DNA from 3 places in the Paenibacillus sp. E194 genome. Region 1 is predicted to be linked to each of the others. Evidence: riboswitches for the same ligand, from Rfam matches in the RefSeq annotation. Region 1 holds a riboswitch; each other region holds the start of a gene.
The links. A riboswitch is a leader RNA that binds a small molecule or an ion and turns the genes downstream of it on or off. The one in region 1 is predicted to bind cyclic di-AMP.
Positions count from the first base shown of each region.

Region 2: another riboswitch for cyclic di-AMP. It lies ahead of AZ66_RS31915 (hypothetical protein); the one in region 1 lies ahead of AZ66_RS09720 (3D domain-containing protein).
Region 3: another riboswitch for cyclic di-AMP. It lies ahead of kdpF (K(+)-transporting ATPase subunit F); the one in region 1 lies ahead of AZ66_RS09720 (3D domain-containing protein).

Region 1 is NZ_JMDX01000052.1:13,963-20,208, reverse strand. It holds gene AZ66_RS09730 (HD domain-containing protein) at 1-300, shown strand, start outside; gene AZ66_RS09725 (TatD family hydrolase) at 329-1,096, shown strand; cyclic di-AMP (ydaO/yuaA leader) riboswitch at 1,290-1,493, shown strand; gene AZ66_RS09720 (3D domain-containing protein) at 1,811-2,938, shown strand; gene rnmV (ribonuclease M5) at 3,105-3,671, shown strand; gene rsmA (16S rRNA (adenine(1518)-N(6)/adenine(1519)-N(6))-dimethyltransferase RsmA) at 3,677-4,588, shown strand; gene yabG (sporulation peptidase YabG) at 4,666-5,571, shown strand; gene veg (biofilm formation stimulator Veg) at 5,730-6,005, shown strand; gene AZ66_RS09695 (small acid-soluble spore protein (alpha/beta-type sasp)) at 6,218-6,246, shown strand, end outside.
Region 2 is NZ_JMDX01000106.1:9,911-16,156, reverse strand. It holds gene AZ66_RS15740 (glycerol dehydrogenase) at 1-364, shown strand, start outside; gene dhaK (dihydroxyacetone kinase subunit DhaK) at 368-2,128, shown strand; cyclic di-AMP (ydaO/yuaA leader) riboswitch at 2,299-2,428, shown strand; gene AZ66_RS31915 (hypothetical protein) at 2,435-2,761, shown strand; gene AZ66_RS15730 (CAP domain-containing protein) at 2,742-3,293, shown strand; gene AZ66_RS15725 (DUF2785 domain-containing protein) at 3,411-4,244, opposite strand; gene AZ66_RS15720 (nucleoside recognition domain-containing protein) at 4,474-5,877, opposite strand; gene AZ66_RS15715 (FeoB small GTPase domain-containing protein) at 5,855-6,246, opposite strand, start outside.
Region 3 is NZ_JMDX01000288.1:25-5,867, reverse strand. It holds partial or broken gene AZ66_RS25330 (glycosyltransferase family 2 protein) at 1-703, shown strand, start outside; gene AZ66_RS25325 (hypothetical protein) at 751-1,038, shown strand; gene AZ66_RS25320 (hypothetical protein) at 1,062-1,406, shown strand; gene AZ66_RS25315 (hypothetical protein) at 1,406-1,711, shown strand; gene AZ66_RS25310 (hypothetical protein) at 1,704-2,003, shown strand; cyclic di-AMP (ydaO/yuaA leader) riboswitch at 2,517-2,707, shown strand; gene AZ66_RS25300 (hypothetical protein) at 2,778-3,185, shown strand; cyclic di-AMP (ydaO/yuaA leader) riboswitch at 3,200-3,377, shown strand; gene kdpF (K(+)-transporting ATPase subunit F) at 3,678-3,758, shown strand; gene kdpA (potassium-transporting ATPase subunit KdpA) at 3,813-5,492, shown strand; partial or broken gene AZ66_RS25290 (potassium-transporting ATPase subunit B) at 5,605-5,843, shown strand, end outside.

The DNA.
Region 1 (6,246 bases):
TTGCGGGCAGAGTGGTCGCAAATTGGGCTTGATCCAAACTATGAACTTATGTTCGATTCCCCCTTCGACAAGCCCTATGATGTATATCGAAAGGGAGATGCCCGTTCACAGCAACATATTATGCTATGGGGACGGGATCAGCAAATTGTAGAGCTGTCCAAGAAATCGGATATTGTACGTTCCATTAGCGGCATTCGCCGTGGAAAACACTATATCTATTTCCCAATGGACAAGCTTCTAGAAGTCTCGAATCACCTTACGGAAGATACAAGGCGTATGTTTATACGCCGCAACCATTAGATCGATTTACAAGAAGGAGCGCATAAACGTGTTATTTGATACGCATACGCATTTAGACAGCAGCAATTTTGACGAGGATCGCGATCAGGTTATCACACGGGCCGTTGAACAAGGGGTGACCCGTATGGTTAACATCGGGTTCAATCGAGAGACGATCCCGACGACGATGGCGTTGGCGGAGAAATATGAGTTCATCTATGCAGCTGTGGGCTGGCATCCGGTAGATGCGATAACGATGAAGCCGGAGGATATAGACTGGATCGCCAAGCTAACGGAACATGAGAAGGTTGTGGCGATTGGCGAGATCGGACTGGACTATCACTGGGATACTTCTCCGAAGGATGTTCAGCACCGTGTATTCCGCGAGCAAATTGGGTTGGCGCGAGAATTGAAGATGCCGATCATTATTCATAATCGTGAGGCGCACGAAGATGTAATCCGCATCTTGCGCGAGGAGAAGGCTCACGAAGTAGGGGGCATCATGCACTCCTTCTCAGGTAGCTGGGAAACAGCGAAGATGTGTCTGGATATGGGCTTCTACCTTTCATTTGGAGGACCCGTTACGTTTAAAAATGCAAAACAGCCGAAAGAAGTACTTGTTAAGGTTCCGAATGACCGATTGCTTGTGGAGACAGATTCCCCCTATTTGACTCCCCATCCGTTCCGAGGCAAGCGTAATGAGTCCGCATATGTGCGTCTTGTTGCAGAGGTTGCAGCAGAGCTGAAGGGTATGGAATTTGAAGAATTTTGCAGAATGACGACTCAAAATGCTATGACATGTTTTGACATCACGTGAAAACGGGCCAAAAACAAGTGAAAAAAAGACATCGGCCATAAAATAAGTGGATTTCATTATGAAAAACGGATTAAGTTACATTTTTTTAACCATTTTTCGCGAAAAACGGAATTGCTACTGTCTTTACAAGAAGATTGCAAACACGATATGATTTCTCACAGATGTTATTACACAATTCAATATTGTTCCAACTAATTCAGTATCGCTTAATCTCCATGAAGTGGAGAGCGGGGGAACCAGAGTGTGAACGACATGACATGAGTACATGTTCATTCACACGGATTAATTCCTTGGGGTGAATTAGGGACGACCGAGCCATGAGCCGGTTGGTTCCGATAGGGCGACTCTCAAGCCCGAACCCGACAGCTAACCTCGTCAGCGTACCGAGAGAGGGTTCCTCGCGTCCTACACTGTTGACGTTTGGGTTTCTATTACGGAAGCCGCGAAAGAGTCTCCTCTTACGAAGGGCTTCTTTTGTTTACTCTCAAACATTCTTTTTTTGAATAATGAGAATAAAGACGTCATAGGGTGTAAGAAATAGGAGGTGGGAGCAGCCAATACTGAAACGTTGGTACGGAGATTTCGGCATTGTCTTGAACGATTACATGCTCGTTTATGGCAAGTGAAGTCTCTCGTAAACATTCTTGAAATAGTCGCGTCAGATGGAATCATGCAGAGCACTCGACGGCGGGACTATGTAAGGAGGACCGAGAAATGGGACAGATCGTGAACAACGAAACCCATGAACCCCGATCATCCAGCATGTCACTCGCATTGCGATGGAAGCATGAAAATGTACGTGTTATCACCGTTATTGCAGCTGTAGCAATCGTGATCACATTAATAGCAGTCTTGACTTGGTATAATGTAACGAAGAAGACAGTGGCTGTGCTCGTTGATGGACAAGAGCGTTCAGTCGAAACTCGCCTAGATACGCTTCGCAATGTTTTGGATGAGCATGCGATAGCGCTTGGGGCATACGATGTAGTATCGAAGCCGCTTGATGCAGAAATTGCTGATGGAGATCGAGTTATTATTGAACGCGCTTTGCCTATCCAAATTACAGCGGATGGGAAGAAAGAAACACAATTTACGACGAAGAAGTCGGTGCATGATGCACTAACTTCGCTGCAAATCCAGGTGAATCCTGAAGATAAGGTATTCCCTTCTAAGCGTGCCTCTATTTCGAAGGACATGGACATTCGCATTGTTCGTGTCAGCAAGAAGATGGAAGAGCGTAAAGTGAAGGTTCCTTATCAAGTGGTGAAGCAGGCAGATGCTACTCTCCTTAAGGGGAAGACCAAGACGGTTCAAGATGGAAAAGAAGGCTTGGTTGTCCAGAAAGTACAGAAAACGTACGAGGATGGTAAGCTCGTATATTCGCAGATGGTCGACAAATCCGTTCATACAAAACAAGTGAATCAAGTGATAGCCTACGGAACGAAGAAGGAACCGGAAGTTGCTGTTCTGTCAATGAACGCGCAGGAAGACGATTCTGACAATGTTTCCAGTGGCGACAAAGATTTTAACTATAAAAAAGTGCTGAAGAACGTTCAACTGACGGCGTATACGGAATCTGAGGGATCGGCTGGTGCGAAGACAGCATCTGGCGCGATGGTATCAGAAGGTCGTACTATCGCGGTTGATCCGAAGGTCATTCCGCTCGGCTGGTGGGTATATATCGAAGGGATTGGATTCAGACGTGCTGAAGATACAGGTGGCGCGGTCAAGGGGAAAATTATCGATGTATACTTCGACAGCAAGAAGGCGGTCAGCAAGTTCGGACGCAAGAAGGGGTACACCGTATACGTGGTTGGCCCAGTCAAGCCGGAATCGAACTAATGCACAAGGTATGCAGCCGTGTGTAATTAGGATATAGTAATGAATAATGATTTATGTCATGCTAAGAAGAGGGGACACCCTCTTCTTTTGTTGTTTATTTATGAATGGAAAGTAAGGGAAGGATGCGGAATTAGGAAGCAGCCTTGTGGTGAGAGGAGCAAGCATATTGATACGCGAAGTAATAGTTGTAGAAGGCAAAGATGATACCGTTGCCATTCACCGTGCCGTTGAAGCGGATACGATTGAGACGGGTGGATCGGCGATTAATGATACAACGATAAAACGCATCGCATTGGCCCAAGAGCGCCGAGGCGTTATTATTTTTACGGATCCAGATCATGCAGGGGAGAAAATTCGGAAGACGATAGCCGAACGTGTACCTGGGTGCAAGCACGCTTTCCTGCCTAGACATGAGGCGATAGCTAAAGGGGATCTTGGTGTGGAGAATGCAAAGCCAGAAGCGATTCGCCGTGCCTTAGAGCAGGTTCGCTCCGAGATGCCAAGCATGACGTCAGAGTTGACGTGGACGGATCTCGTGGAAGCGGGATTGACGACGCATGCAGGCTCTGCGGAACGCAGACGGCAGTTAGGTGAAATATTGGGCATTGGATACTGCAACGCGAAGCAGATGCTTAAGCGCTGCGGTGTGTTCCAGATCGGACGAGAGGAATTTGAGAACGCCTTGCGGAAGCTGAACCAATTCGAGCAGGGACAATGTGCAGAAGGAGAATAGATAGAATGACGCAGACGAAAATAGATATTGCAACACCGAATCGCACGAAAGACATTATACGCAAGCATGGGTTTTCATTTAAGAAAAGCTTAGGGCAGAACTTCCTAATTGATATGAACATTTTGCACCGTATTGTGGATGCTGCAGAGCTTGATGATGTGACAGGTGCCCTGGAGATTGGGCCTGGGATTGGTGCGCTTACGGAGCAGCTCGCTAAGCGCGCTCGTCGTGTAACAGCAGTCGAGATCGATCAGCGCTTGCTTCCGATATTAGGGGAAGTGCTGGAGCCCTATGAACATGTCCATGTTGTACATGGGGATGTATTGAAGGTGGATTTGCATGAATTGTTCCGCGAACAGTTCCAGGATGTCGAGCGGGTAAGTGTTGTGGCCAACTTGCCCTATTATGTGACGACACCGATTATGATGAAGCTTCTGGAGGAGCGTCTACCGCTCAAGAACATCGTCGTCATGATTCAGAAGGAAGTTGCAGAGCGAATGGCAGCGAAGCCGGGAGGCAAGGATTACGGCAGCTTAAGTGTGGCTGTTCAATATTTTGCAGAGCCGGAGCTTGTATGCACCGTACCGCATACGGTGTTCATCCCGCAGCCAAATGTAGAATCTGCAGTAATCCGTCTACGTGTGAGACAGACACCGCCTGTACAGGTGAAGGATGAGTCGCTGTTATTCGATGTTGTACAGGCTTCGTTCGCTCAGCGTCGCAAGACAATTTGGAATAACCTGAAGGCTCGCTATGCCAGCAAGTGTGGGACAGACAGGCTGACGGAAGCGCTCGCTTCAGCACAAATTGAACCGAATCGCCGAGGGGAGACACTCTCGATTGAGGAGTTCGCTGTTCTGTCCGACGCGATCGGTCAAGCCATTGCACATGCAGAAGAAGAGGATCAAGCGGAATAACATAACATAATTTTAAGGCTTAGGCATCACCAATTTATGCGTTTGCCCATAGGATAATCGGAGAGGTGATTGATCCTATGAACCAACCAGTGAAGCAAGGGGATTTGGTCGTACGCAAGTCGTACGGTGGCGATATTACATTCCGTGTGGAGGAGATCTTCCGACAGACGGCGGTTATTAAGGGGACGGATTATCGCTTACTGGCGGATTCCCATGTTGAAGATTTAGTTAGTGTACCAAAGGCAACGATTGCGCGCCGCACAGAACAGGCTCATATCAAGATGCTGGAGTCTGTCGAAGTGCTTGAACAGCAGCGTAGGCAGCTGCATGAGCGCAGGCGGACGGAGCTTCCATTTGCAGAGATGCCCAATTCCATTTCAACCTTTGATATGCCGGGAACGGTACTCCATCTGGATGGAGACCCCGGATATTTACAGAAGAGCATGGCGATATATAATCAGCTCAACGTGCCGGCAGAAGGCCATTATGTGAATGAACGCAACATGACAGATACGTTGTATCGGCTGCTGCCGCGAGTGAAGCCGAATATAATCGTCATTACTGGACATGATGGTGTTTTGAAGAATGGCAGGTTCCGTGATCTGTTAAATTTGCAGAATTATAAGAACTCCCAGAACTTCGTCAATGCGGTACAGACGGCAAGGCAGTATGAGCGGCATCTTGATTTATTGACTGTGATTGCCGGGGCATGCCAATCTCACTTCGAGGCGCTTCTGCAAGCAGGAGCCAATTTTGCAAGTTCACCGGGCCGAATTATGATTCATGCGCTTGATCCAGCTTACGTAGCGGTTAAGGCATCATATACCTCGATTCGTGATACCGTACAGATTGGGGATATTGCGCCTCATATGGTCAGTGGCATTGACGGGGTGGGTGGCATTGAGACAAAGGGAAGTTATCGAGTGGGCATGCCGAAGTTGAAGGATTTATCGACATTGAACGTTACGCCAACCGTAATATAAGCGGCCTATGTATAAAAAGCAGAAAAAAGAACCAATTTAATAAATTTGGGCAAAAAAACACATTGACACGAAAACGGTGTTATTGTTATAATTAATCGTTTATTTGACAACACCTCTTGAATTGGTTATAATGGACAAGGAAAGAGGTGGTAGCTGTAATGGCGAAAAACGCGCTGTTTGAAATTCGTCGTTGTCTTGAAGCACATGTCGGTCAGAAGATTCTGCTCCGCGCCAATGGCGGTCGTCGGAAAACGATTGAGCGTACGGGCGTGTTGGAAGAAACCTACCCTTCTGTATTTATTGTTAAGTTGGACCAGGATCAGAACGCGTTTAAGCGGGTATCCTATAGCTATGCAGATATATTAACAGAATCGGTCCAAGTGACCGTATGCGCCGATAACGGCGAGTTGAAGATTGAATATGTTCGCGGTTAAGCGACATGACGGCAGCCTGTGAGGGCTGCCTTTTGTTTTTAAAGGAATATCATGAGCACGCACGGTCATGGTTCTCCCAGATGCTCCCCCATAAATCGGAACAGGAGTGTACGTATAATGGAGGCGGCTTCTACTTACATTAACGGTAGGCCGATGATTATGTCGTGCTTGCTGATGATATGAACTTTAAGGTAAGCGTGGGAGGTGCAGTGATGAGCCGAAGAAAGCGCAGCTTCATGTC
Region 2 (6,246 bases), on a different contig from region 1:
CGGATTGGCGGCAGCTCATGCCATCCACAATGGATTAACTTCCCTTGAAGGCACTCACTCTTATATGCATGGCGAGAAGGTAGCCTTTACAACATTGGTGCAGCTTGTCCTTGAGAATGCAAGCGCAGCAGAAATGAACGAGGTATTGGAATTCTGTGTAAGCATTGGTCTTCCGGTATGCTTGGCTGATCTCGGTGTAACAAGTGTTACGAACGAGGAATTACAGGCAGTAGCACAGAAGGCGTGCATCCCTGAAGAATCTATCCACTCCATGCCGTTCCCAGTCACAGAAGAGATGGTTGTATCAGCGATTCGAGTGGCTGATATGATGGGTCAACAATTCAAAGACCAGAAGGACGTGTAAGGAATGAAAAAAATATTGAATCAACCGGAAACTTTGGTTCGGGAAATGTGCAACGGTATGGTGCTTGCACATCCGGAACTGGAGTTCATCAGCAAATACAAGATTGTCAAGAAAAAAATCGTGAATGAGAACAAGGTTACGTTGATCAGTGGCGGAGGAAGCGGTCATGAACCAGCTCACGCTGGATTTGTTGGACAAGGCATGCTCGATGTAGCCGTATGCGGTGATGTATTTGCATCCCCATCACAAATTCAAATTTATCAAGCGTTAAAGGCCTCTGCAAGCAAGAAGGGAACGCTGCTCATTATTAAGAACTACAGTGGCGACATTATGAACTTCAAAAATGCGTCGCATCTAGCCAAAGAAGACGGAATTCAGGTCGATTATGTCAAAGTGGACGACGATATAGCTGTAGAGGACAGTCTATACACGGTTGGCCGCAGAGGTGTTGCAGGGACAGTGCTCGTTCATAAAATTGCAGGTGCGGCCGCTGAAGAGGGCTTGGAGCTTGCAGAAGTGAAGGCGATTGCTCAGCACGCGATCGACAACACAAGAAGTATTGGATTCGCGCTTACCTCATGCACAGTTCCAGCGAAAGGAACACCAACGTTCCAGTTGAATGACGATGAGATCGAGTACGGCGTAGGAATTCATGGGGAGCCTGGCATTCGCCGAGAGAAGATTGCTTCTGCTAACGAACTGGCGAAGAAAATGGTTGCGGATTTGTTCCGTGACATGAAGATTACAGCAGGCTCTGAGCAGGAGCTAGCCGTGCTGATTAACGGATTTGGCGGATCCCCGCTGCAAGAACTATACTTGCTGGCGAACGCCGTAGTTCGGGAGATTCATGCACAACAAATTACTCTTGTTAAAGTATTCGTAGGCAACTACATGACAAGTATCGATATGGCTGGCGCGTCGGTGTCGGTTATCCGCTTGGATGAACAGCTTAAGCATTACCTCGAAGCAAGCTGCAATACGCCTGCATTGCAGGTGAGCGGTTCATTTGAACCAATCCATCCTGAGGAGATGTCCGAAGCAGTAACTGCGAGCCACGAGGTATCCTTCACAGTAGAGACGGACGAGGCCTTCTCGAAGGTCGAACATAATGTGTTCACCGTTAATAACTTGATCTATCTAACAGACAAGATGAGTGAAATCATCATTGAAAATGAAGTTCCATTCTGCGAGTTGGATTCACATGCAGGTGATGGCGACTTCGGTATGAGTGTGGCGAAAGGCTTCAAGCAATTGAAAAGAGAATGGTATGACATCATTGCACATCATTCAGACAACATGGGCAGCTTCCTCCATGCTTGCTCGTTAGTTATTATGGAGCATTGCGGCGGCGCTTCCGGCCCAATCTGGGGTTCAGCATTCCGTGCAGCCAGCAAGTTCGCGGGCGAACGCGTAGAATTGACCGTTTCTGAATTTGCACAAATGATGCAAGCAGTTGTTAAAGGCATTCAAGACACGGGCGAGCGCTCATTTGGAAGAGGAGCTGTAGTTGGGGATAAGACACTTGTCGATGCATTGGCTCCATTTGCAGATGCGTGGGTACAGAGTGCGTCTGAGGGCGATGACGTGAAGACTGCTTCTGTGAAAGCAGCAGAGGCTGCTGTTCAAGGTGCAAAGTATACAGAGACAATTGTAGCTCGTATGGGAAGAGCAGGTACGGTTGGCGAACGGAGTCTTGGCTATCCTGATGCTGGTGCCTATGCGCTTGGCGTGATTTTCACAGCGTTGTCCCAAGTGATCAAGTAAGCAGCGAGAGGATTAGGAATAGATCAATTTCCGACCAAATGGAATACTAGAAAAGTAGAACCGGAGTGAGTCTAGCTTACTCCGGTTCTTTGTGTTTGGAAGATATTATAATTAATTACAATATATTTGAAATGATCTCCTGTATTATCCGTGTTAGGATCGGAAACGTACCACAAAACAAGCCGAAGCTCGTCAGAGCGCGGGGGAACCGATTCATTGGGGTGAAGTCGTATAGCGACAGGGGAGTCCACTTTAACCCGAACCCGACAGCTAACCTCGCAGGCTGCAAAGGGAGAGATGTACAGGATGAAGAAGACATTTAAGAAAGTTGTAATTACAAGTGCGATTGCATTGGCACCGGTTATGGCAGCGAACTCTGCTATGGCAGCACCCGTTAGCCCAGTGCAACAGCCGAATCCAATGATGAACTCGAATTGTTCAAACCTGGGTATGAATATGGACTTTGATAAAGTATTCCAAGATAACTCGGAATTGAAGCAAATCTTGTCCAAATGGATGGAAGCCATTCATAAAGAAATTGGGAACAAGCCAATCGTTCCGCCTCCAGTTCAAAAGCCAGAGGTGGACAAGCCGGAAGTAAACAAACCTGAAGTTGAAAAAGCCAGAAGCTAACAAACCTGAAGTTGAGAAACCTGAGGTAGAGAAGCCAGAAATCGAGAAACCTGAAGTTGAAAAGCCTGAGGTTAACAAACCAGAAGTAAACAAGCCAGAAGCTGAAAAACCAGTAACACCTGGTGACAATAAACCAACTACGCCACAAGACAACAACAATGCGAACAGTGACTTCGCTAGCCAAGTTATCGATTTGGTGAACCAAGAACGTGCGAATGCTGGTTTGCAGCCGTTGAAATCCGATGCACAATTGAACAAAGTAGCAATGATCAAGGCGAAAGACATGAATGATAACAACTACTTTGACCATCAATCTCCAACACTTGGCTCCCCATTCGATCTGATGAGAGCACAAGGTGTCAATTTCAATACTGCTGGTGAGAACATTGCCAAAGGCCAACGTAATCCGCAAGAAGTAATGAACGCATGGATGAACAGCGATGGGCACCGCAAGAACATCCTGAGCTCGAGCTTCACTTCCATCGGTGTTGCATACTACAATGGCGTGTGGGTACAAGCATTCACAGGCTAACGAGTTAAGTATGTAGATATCACATCAAGAACCTGCAGGTAAGTGCAGGTCTTTTTTGTATTCATTCAGGCGCTCTACAAGAGAATAACGAGGAATGTAACAGAAATGAAGTTGATCTTATATGTCTCTGTTGAAGACCGGATTCAGTTTCTTTTCAATGTTATACCAATTGTGCCATTCTGTTGTTGGATCGATTAATTCTCTCATTGCTGCACGCATCCATACAGATCGAGCAAAATTTTTAACATTTATGCGTCTACAGCGAAAAATCTCTTTGTCTTCATTGGGCAGCTCTACCTGCATAAGCCACGCGCAATAGGACGTGAACGACAACTTATTAAGCTCAAGCATTGACACGACGGCTGTCGCCATTCGTTCATCTTCCTGTGTTCGCAAGATATGATTCGCATGAAGAAGCATGTGCTCAATCGCACCGAGAAGCTTCGTGCATTCCTCTGGGCCAATGTGTGGAATACGTACACAAGCAGCCATGACATCTGCGATGTGAGCTGGAGCATGAGCCCATCCCTTAACTTCTACATAATCGCGATAATCGTTCTCCTGCATGCAATAATCAACAACTCGCTTCGCAATGTGTTCATATAAAGGCTTGCTTATATAAGGCTGTTGTTCATCACGCTTCAGAAGCAGTGCGAGTAAGAGGGCGGAGAATGTACGTTGGAAGACCGAATCGTTCTCAGCAGTCCCAATTCCTTTGAAAAGCATTTGGTCTGATAACGTCTGATGAAGAAGCTCTGTCAGTTGTCCAGCGGTCAGGATTTTTTGTGTAATCAGCCATTCATACAATATCCCATATGCAAGATCATCCCTCAATTCAGGATCTGTAGAGCCAAGTAGGCTGACTACTTGTTGTACGGCTTCATATTGTTCGATTTCGATTGGTAGCTTATATTGATGCTCCACGATCGAGTGCAGCTGCTGCTTGTCCATGAAATGAATCCCCCCATTAAAGATATGTTTAGGTATTTGTATTCGCTAATGAATAATCATAAAAAGAATGAGATGATCATTTTAACATGATAGGAAAGAAATGTATATGTATACGAATGGTAGTAACGAACGAAATCATGGTTTCTAGCAATACGGTATAGTTAGCAATTGAGGAGGGAATGAATAAGAACCCCCCTGAACATTATCGTTTAGGGGGAGAGAGATAACTTTATACCCAACCGAAGGCTCTAGCGAGCTGAGCCGTGGCGAAGGTGACAGCTATAGCGATTCCAAGCGGAATAACGGCAGACAATATTGTCCATTTTGCACTCTTCGTTTCTTTATAAATGTTGAATAGTGTCGTTCCGCAAGGGTAGTGGAGCAAGGAGAACAGCATCATATTCAATGCAGTCAACCATGTCCATCCATGCTGCAGGAAGATTTCCTTGATGTTCTCCATTCCATCTGCATCAACCATTGCCCCAGAGGACAAGTAGCCCATTAGCAAGATAGGAAGGACAACCTCGTTCGCAGGCAAGCCGAGCAGGAATGCCATAACGATGAATCCATCTAAGCCAATAGCATGGGCGAATGGGTCGAAGAATGAAGCCATATGATTCAATATGCTGTCGCCACCGACAAATACGTTGCCAAGAATCCAAGTCAGAACGCCGGCTGGTGCCGCAATAACGACAGCGCGAGTCAATACGTTAAGCGATTTATCACGGGATGACAATAAAATCGTCTTCCAGACTTGCGGTCTGCGGTACGGTGGAAGTTCAAGCGTATAATGTGTGGGCACACCGCGCAGTGCTGTTTTGGACATGACCCAAGATACGGTCAAGGTGACAACAATCCCAATCATAACCATGCCCATCACGATAGCTGCGGTTACGATCGTCTGCATTCCGCTTGCTACACCTGCTGCCATGAACAGAGAGGACAGCAGAATCAGGGTCGGCCATCTGCCGTTACATGGTACGAAATTATTCGTTAAAATCGCAAGCATACGTTCTCGTGGCGATTCGATAATCCGTGTAGACAAGATCGCTGCTGCATTGCATCCGAAGCCCATCGACATCGTCAAGGCCTGCTTTCCGTGACCGCCTGACTTTTTGAATAGTCGATCCATGTTGAATGCAACTCGAGGCAGATACCCGAAATTCTCAAGTAACGCGAAAATAGGGAAGAAAATAGCCATAGGCGGCAGCATCACACTAATTACCCATGATGTACCGCGATATAAGCCGAGTACAAGAATGCCATGCAGCCAAGCAGGAGCATTCATCGCTTCAAATGCAGTGTTTAAGTACCCTTCAATCACTTCGAAGAAGGAAAATATCATTTCCGACGGAACATTCGCCCCAGCAATCGTCAACCAAAATACAACACCCAAGATGGCGAGCATGATCGGGAAGCCCCAGATCGGAGAGGTTAGAATCTTATCTAACCGGTATGTGCTTTTTAATTTCTTCTTGTCTTCATAGACAACGGCTGCACTGCATATATCCCGCGTCGTACGATAAATATCCGTTACAATTCCGTCCCGAATTGCTTCTCCGCTTGCAAGAGTGCGTGCTCTGGACAATAAGGAGTCCAATGAATCTGAATTAGTGGCAAGCGGTGTGGCCATACGAAACAACTCCCTTCGCGGTATCTGCGACCGGCGAATTCCATCTGGATCTCATTGAATTGATCAAGCTCTCATCACCGTCAAGCAGACGAAGCGCAATCCATCTTGTTGGAAATGTCGTGCCAAGCTTCTCCCGAATGATCGGTTCTAGTTCTGCGATTTTCTCTTCTATATCCTCGTTATATTGCACGAGCAGCGGGGCAGGTACAATCTTGCCGGAAGCCACGCCCTTAATTTTCTCCATCATTTGATCAATCCCAGTACGGTGTCGTGCAGAGATCGTAACTGCGGGAACACCGAGCTTCTTCTCGATCTCGTTAATGTCGATCTTAACACCGAGTCGCTTCGCCTCGTCCATCAAGTTAATGC
Region 3 (5,843 bases), on a different contig from region 1:
CAGCACATTTGAAGCGAATGGATACTTTGATGAGCGATTTGAGAATAGCGGATTTGCAGATGAAGATTATCATTTGCGCATGCGGATGGTAGGGCTCAAGCTTATCGTATCAGGGGACGTATTTATCCACCGCTCGTTCCATGCAAGCCTGCAGGAGCAGGACGGTCACACCCAATCTAGTCAGGATAAGCATGCGGCTTTCTTTCAAGAGAAGTGGGGCAATGCTTATGATTGGCTTCAGCGTATTCGTACGCAGCATGGGATGCTTGCGGGACGGCAATGTCAGGCATTTTATCCGTCTCAGGTGGCAGTTACTGGACTAAACGATGCAAATTATTGGATTGAAAATGGGGCAAAACGTCCTGTTCAAGGGGAGTTACGTATTCCGATTGTACGGGTAAGTCAGCTTGAATTGCGGGGATGGCCAACAGGAGTACCGATTGAGGCTGCTGCGGTTGCGCAGAAATGGAGTAAACAGCATGAAACAGAGGGAAAGATTCCTGACGGTGCTGTATTCAAAACGGAACTAGGCAAGTATTATCGTCGTGAGGGTGAAGCATGCAGAGAGCTTGTTAGTGATCATGCGCTGAACCGCTGGGGATTCGCTGATAAGGTAGCAATCCGTACGGAACATGAGAGAAGCGACCTTACGGAACAGTTGCCAATTATGGCGCACCCGGTCATTCATTCCTATCATATTTGAGGAATTGAAGAGTGGAAGTTAGGCCTTGTGCTTGGGAGGGGAGAATATTGCAACATTTCATCACGGACATGATTGGTCAAATGTCATATACGCAGCGGCATATGGCGCGCGTGCTTGACGCAGAGCGGCATGTAGCGGTTCGCATGGCGCAAATCGTGCATGCACTGCCGGATGTTGACCCTCAATTCGGGGGGGAGAACGATTATAAGGAATACTCCCAGGCATTAACGAAAAGTATCGTTGCTTATCTGAACGGAATTGCAGAGCTAGAGGAAGCGATGGCGGAACAGCTGCAGCATGTGTTGAAGGAGATTTCGGATGATGCAGAGGAATAATGCGCATGCAAGGGGGGATCTGCATGAATAGAGAACAGTCCTATCACGTCATTCTGGAGTCTATGGCCAAGATGCAGGGCAATGTGGCGAAGATCCTAGAAGCAAAAGCGGTAGAGGCCGAGAAGATGCGCAACTGGACGTTGAATCATATGACAGAGCACTCGTTCACGAATCATCGGGAACAGATTGTCGAACCTCTTGACGTGCATGCACAAGTGGTTGAAGTAATCGAGAGTTTGACGAAGCTGCAAGTCAGTCTATCCCACAATATGAAGGTACTGCTCCGGCGGGAGGAATCCGAGGGTTACGGAGATAGCCTCGGAGGGGGCTTGTTGAATGGAGAGTTCGGGATAGGAGACAAAATGTAATGGCTGCAGCGCACGAGGAGCAGCAGGTGCAGATTGAAATGATCAAGGCCATTGTACAGAGCCAATCCGCATTGGCACGTATGTTGAATCAAATGGCTGACCTTACAGCACATTCAGAAGCTGCAACGAAATTGCTTAAGGACAATATTCGTCTGTTGTCCATGTATCAGCTTGCACTATGCGGCATGGTCACAGGTTTTCAGACCCGTATTCGCAAGACAGGCACAGCTGCGCCTCCATGGCTGCATCCGGATTGTCAATTCGAGGAGATGAGAGTGGAGGAGGGAGAAGTTGCAAGTGAATAAGCAGAAGCGAGCACAGAGATCCCGGCGGCAAATGGGACAGCAGAAGCTGGTTAGCGGCACTGCATCAACGGGAAGCGTAAGGAAAGTGAGCAAGCAGGTTCCGCAACGGAAATTGCAACGCCGTCTTCAGGTTGTGAACCAGCCCGAGTGTCGGCGTACAACGAAGCAAATTGCCTCAACACATTCGACTCATCACCGCATTCAACATCCTGCATTTCAAGATGGATATCGGGTGGGGTATGCGAAGGGATATGAAGATGCACATCAACTGTCCTATGCCAATCAATCATAACGAAGTGAACAGTCTGACACTTGCATAGGCAAGAGGAGGGCTGTTTTTTAATGGATGTCGAGCGATAGGATTCGGGTAAGAAGGAACTTGAAACAAATATAATATCACATGTCGGTAAACGGAGTAGAACGATGCGCAGTTGTAAGCTTGCGCACCGTCAGAAATTCGAAGTTGGTTTACATTTCCCTTCAAGTTGGGTTCAAGAAGGGAGACGCCGCTTCTAACTTGAATGTGGCTCCATTTGTAAATAGAATCAAATCCAGGAAATCCAAACAAATGGTCAAACAAAGCGTTTACATACAGGTATTTATTTAAATTTCTTTGTTTTGCTCATGAAATCATCGCCGCATAAGCAAAGTTGAGAAATTGCGAGGTAATGATGCTGTAATGAGAGATAAGATGGGATTAGTTGATCACAATTGCCCGGAAATGGAGAAATTATGGTTTTCATTTCATTTACAGCAGGAGGGGAAAGGCGTAAGATTCAGTTCAGCAACAACAACGTTATCCGTTGCGTCTCAATCGCTGAATTCCGCAGGAAGCGGAAGCGGGGGAACCAATGAAGCGAATGGAGCTGAGTGGACAGTCAGCAGCCACCGTTCGCATGGGGTGAATCCGGCACAGGATCGCTGTTCCTGGCTGGTAGGGCGACTCTTCGCGCCCGAATCCGTCAGCTAACCTCGTAAGCGTACGGGAGAGGCGCGCCTGATCATATGGCGACGCACCTCTTTCTTGCAAGTAGGGCTTCGGACAGATGAACAGGAGGAACTGGATATGTACGATGCGGACCGGGTCATTACAGTGTTCGCAGGCTGTGAGACGGGGATTGAATTCATACGTCAGTTGAAAGGAGCAGGATATTCGGTTGCGGGTATTGCCCATAATGGGCGATTGGCAACGCGATTGGAAGGTGTTGGCGTTCATTCCGTATGCCGAATCAATACGACGGAGCCGAAGGCGTGGGCCGTCCCTCATGTCCCGATTGGCCGAATCTATGTGTTTGAACAGAGCTTTGCGCTTTCCTGCCGGCTTCTTCAAATATGCCGGCAATGGACGACGGATCCGATCACAATCGTGACGAAGCGTCATCATCCGCAGTCGATCTACCGATTGCTTGGTGCAAATTACGTCATTTATACGCAATCGGATCAAGTTTCATTTTTACTATCAGATATCATCTAATTTATCCATATAGGCAATGCTCACCGCTGAATCCCATTCATGGGAACGGGGGAACCAACGTTAGTGCGCCAGCTGTACATCTGCAGTTCGCGCAAGGGGTGAATCCGGCACAGGAATCCGTTCCTGGCCGGTAGGGCGACTCTTCGCGCCCGAATCCGTCAGCTAACCTCGTAAGCGTCCAAGGAGGCAGCCTTTATTTCGTCGTGGAACATTACGCGCACGTTTATTTGACGATGCGCGAAATAGGCCACACGGAAAGGGTCCCTCTTTCCGTGTGGCTTTTTGTGTTGCCTGCGCGTTCCTACTGAGCAGGAAGTCTTGGTAGGAGCGGGATCGCGGCAGCATTGCCTGGAGAGATGAGAACCTTATTCAGGAGGAGGAAGGGACTATGTTTGATGCAGTCATGATGATTCTTCTCGCACTGCTTGGACTAAGCGTATTGGGTATTCTCCATTGGTGCAAGACGGAAGTGGAGGAACGGGGTGATCGCTCATGATGATCGTGTTATTCACCTTGATTACGGCGCTGTTCATTTATTTGCTATATGCCTTAGTCAAACCGGAACGATTTTAGTTTGGGCAGAGTGATTGTTGATATTTGTACATTAGAGAAGGGTGGAACGGAACAATGAGTGCAATCGAATGGATCGCCATTGGAATTACCTTATTGCTTGCCTTGGCGATAGCGCGTCCGATCGGAATATATATGGCAGGGGTGTTTGACAATAGCGGAGCTCCAAGACCGCTGGATCTTGTATTTGGTCCGATAGATCGTTTTTTGTTTAAGTGTTTCGGCATTAAGGATCAATCGCAAAGCTGGAAGGCATACGCCTTTACGGCAGTTGCCACGAACGTGCTGATGATTGTGGTGACATATGCAATATTCCGCCTTCAAGGGGTATTGCCGCTCAATCCGAATGGCATTCCTGGCATGGAACCGGGAGTAGCATTCAATACGGCGATCAGCTTCATGGCGAATACGAACTTGCAGCACTATAGCGGTGAAAGTGGACTTTCTCCGCTGTCACAAATGACGGGCATTATTTTCTTGATGTTTACGTCACCTGCTACTGCGCTAGCGGCAGTAATGGCCATTATACGAGGGTTGACTGGCAAGCCGCTCGGCAACTTTCTGGCTGACTTAGTTCGTTCGATTACACGGATCTTTATGCCAATTGCTATTGTTGCCAGCATCCTGTTCATCTGGAATGGTACGCCGCAATCCTTGAGTCCAATGGATACTGCAGTCACGGTTGAAGGAGCAGAGCAGCATATTCCGCTTGGGCCCGTAGGCTCGATGATGTCGATTAAGGAGCTTGGCAACAACGGCGGTGGCCATTATGGAGCGAACTCAGCACATCCATTTGAGAATCCGAATGGTGCAACGAATGTACTTCATATTCTGCTTATGCTGATGCTCTGCACAGGGTTGCCGTTTACCTACAGCCGCATGGTCGGCAACAAGAAGGAAGGGCGTGTGCTGTTCGTCTCCATGGCGATTCTGTTCCTGATTATGCTCGGATCATCTCTTACAGCCGAACATATGGGCAATCCTGTGCTTAACGCAGCAGGATTGAGTGGAACAGGTAGTATGGAAGGGAAGGAAGTTCGTATTGGCGTTGCCCAGTCCTCACTGTATTCGGTCGTTACGACTGCATCAGAGACGGGCGGTGTCAACAATATGCATGATACGCTGACACCGCTTGGCGGCTTGATCCCGATGGCGAATATGATGCTGAATACCGTATTCGGCGGCGTCGGTGCGGGATTTATGAACGTGCTGCTGTACGTCATGATTGCCGTGTTTTTATCAGGCCTCATGGTTGGGCGGACACCTGAATTTTTGGGACGCAAGCTGGAAAGTAAGGAGATGAAACTGCTTGCGGTTACCCTGTTGGTACATCCCATATTGATTCTCGTACCAACGGCGATTGCAGTTGCCACACAAGCGGATACCCTGTCCAATCCAGGATTCCACGGATTGTCTCAAGCGTTGTATGAGTTTACGTCTTCTGCGGCGAACAATGGTTCTGGCTTTGAAGGATTGGGAGATGCAACGCCGTTTTGGAACATTTCCACAGGTATTGTCATGTTCTTGGGGCGCTACGTATCGCTCGTTACGCTCCTTGCCGTAGCAGGATCGATGGCGAAGAAGCAGCCAATTCCGAACACAAGTGGTACGTTCCAGACGAATACGGCGCTGTTCGGTATCGTATTTGTCTGCACAGTACTTATTGTGGGTGCTCTGACGTTCTTCCCGGTAGTCGTGCTCGGTCCGGTCGCAGAACATCTGACGTTGTGGAAATAAGGGGGAACGGAAAATGAAGACGGAAAAACAGATGAAAACACCTGCGCCATTTGAACCGGCGCGTATGCATACACATCAAGACAAGGAACGGAGCATGTTCCAAGGCAGCTTAATGCGAGCAGCATCGATCGATGCGCTGCGGAAGTTCGATCCGCGCCAGATGGTTAAAAACCCGATGATGTTTATTTGCGAGATTGGCTTCGTTATTACACTGCTGCTTACGTTCGTGCCGGATGCCTTTGGTTCGCCAATGCCACGTTGGTTCAACGGCACGGTCAGCTTCATCTTATTCATTACGGTTTGGTTCGCGAACTTTGCTGAGGCTCTTGCTGAGGGTCGCGGCAAGGCACA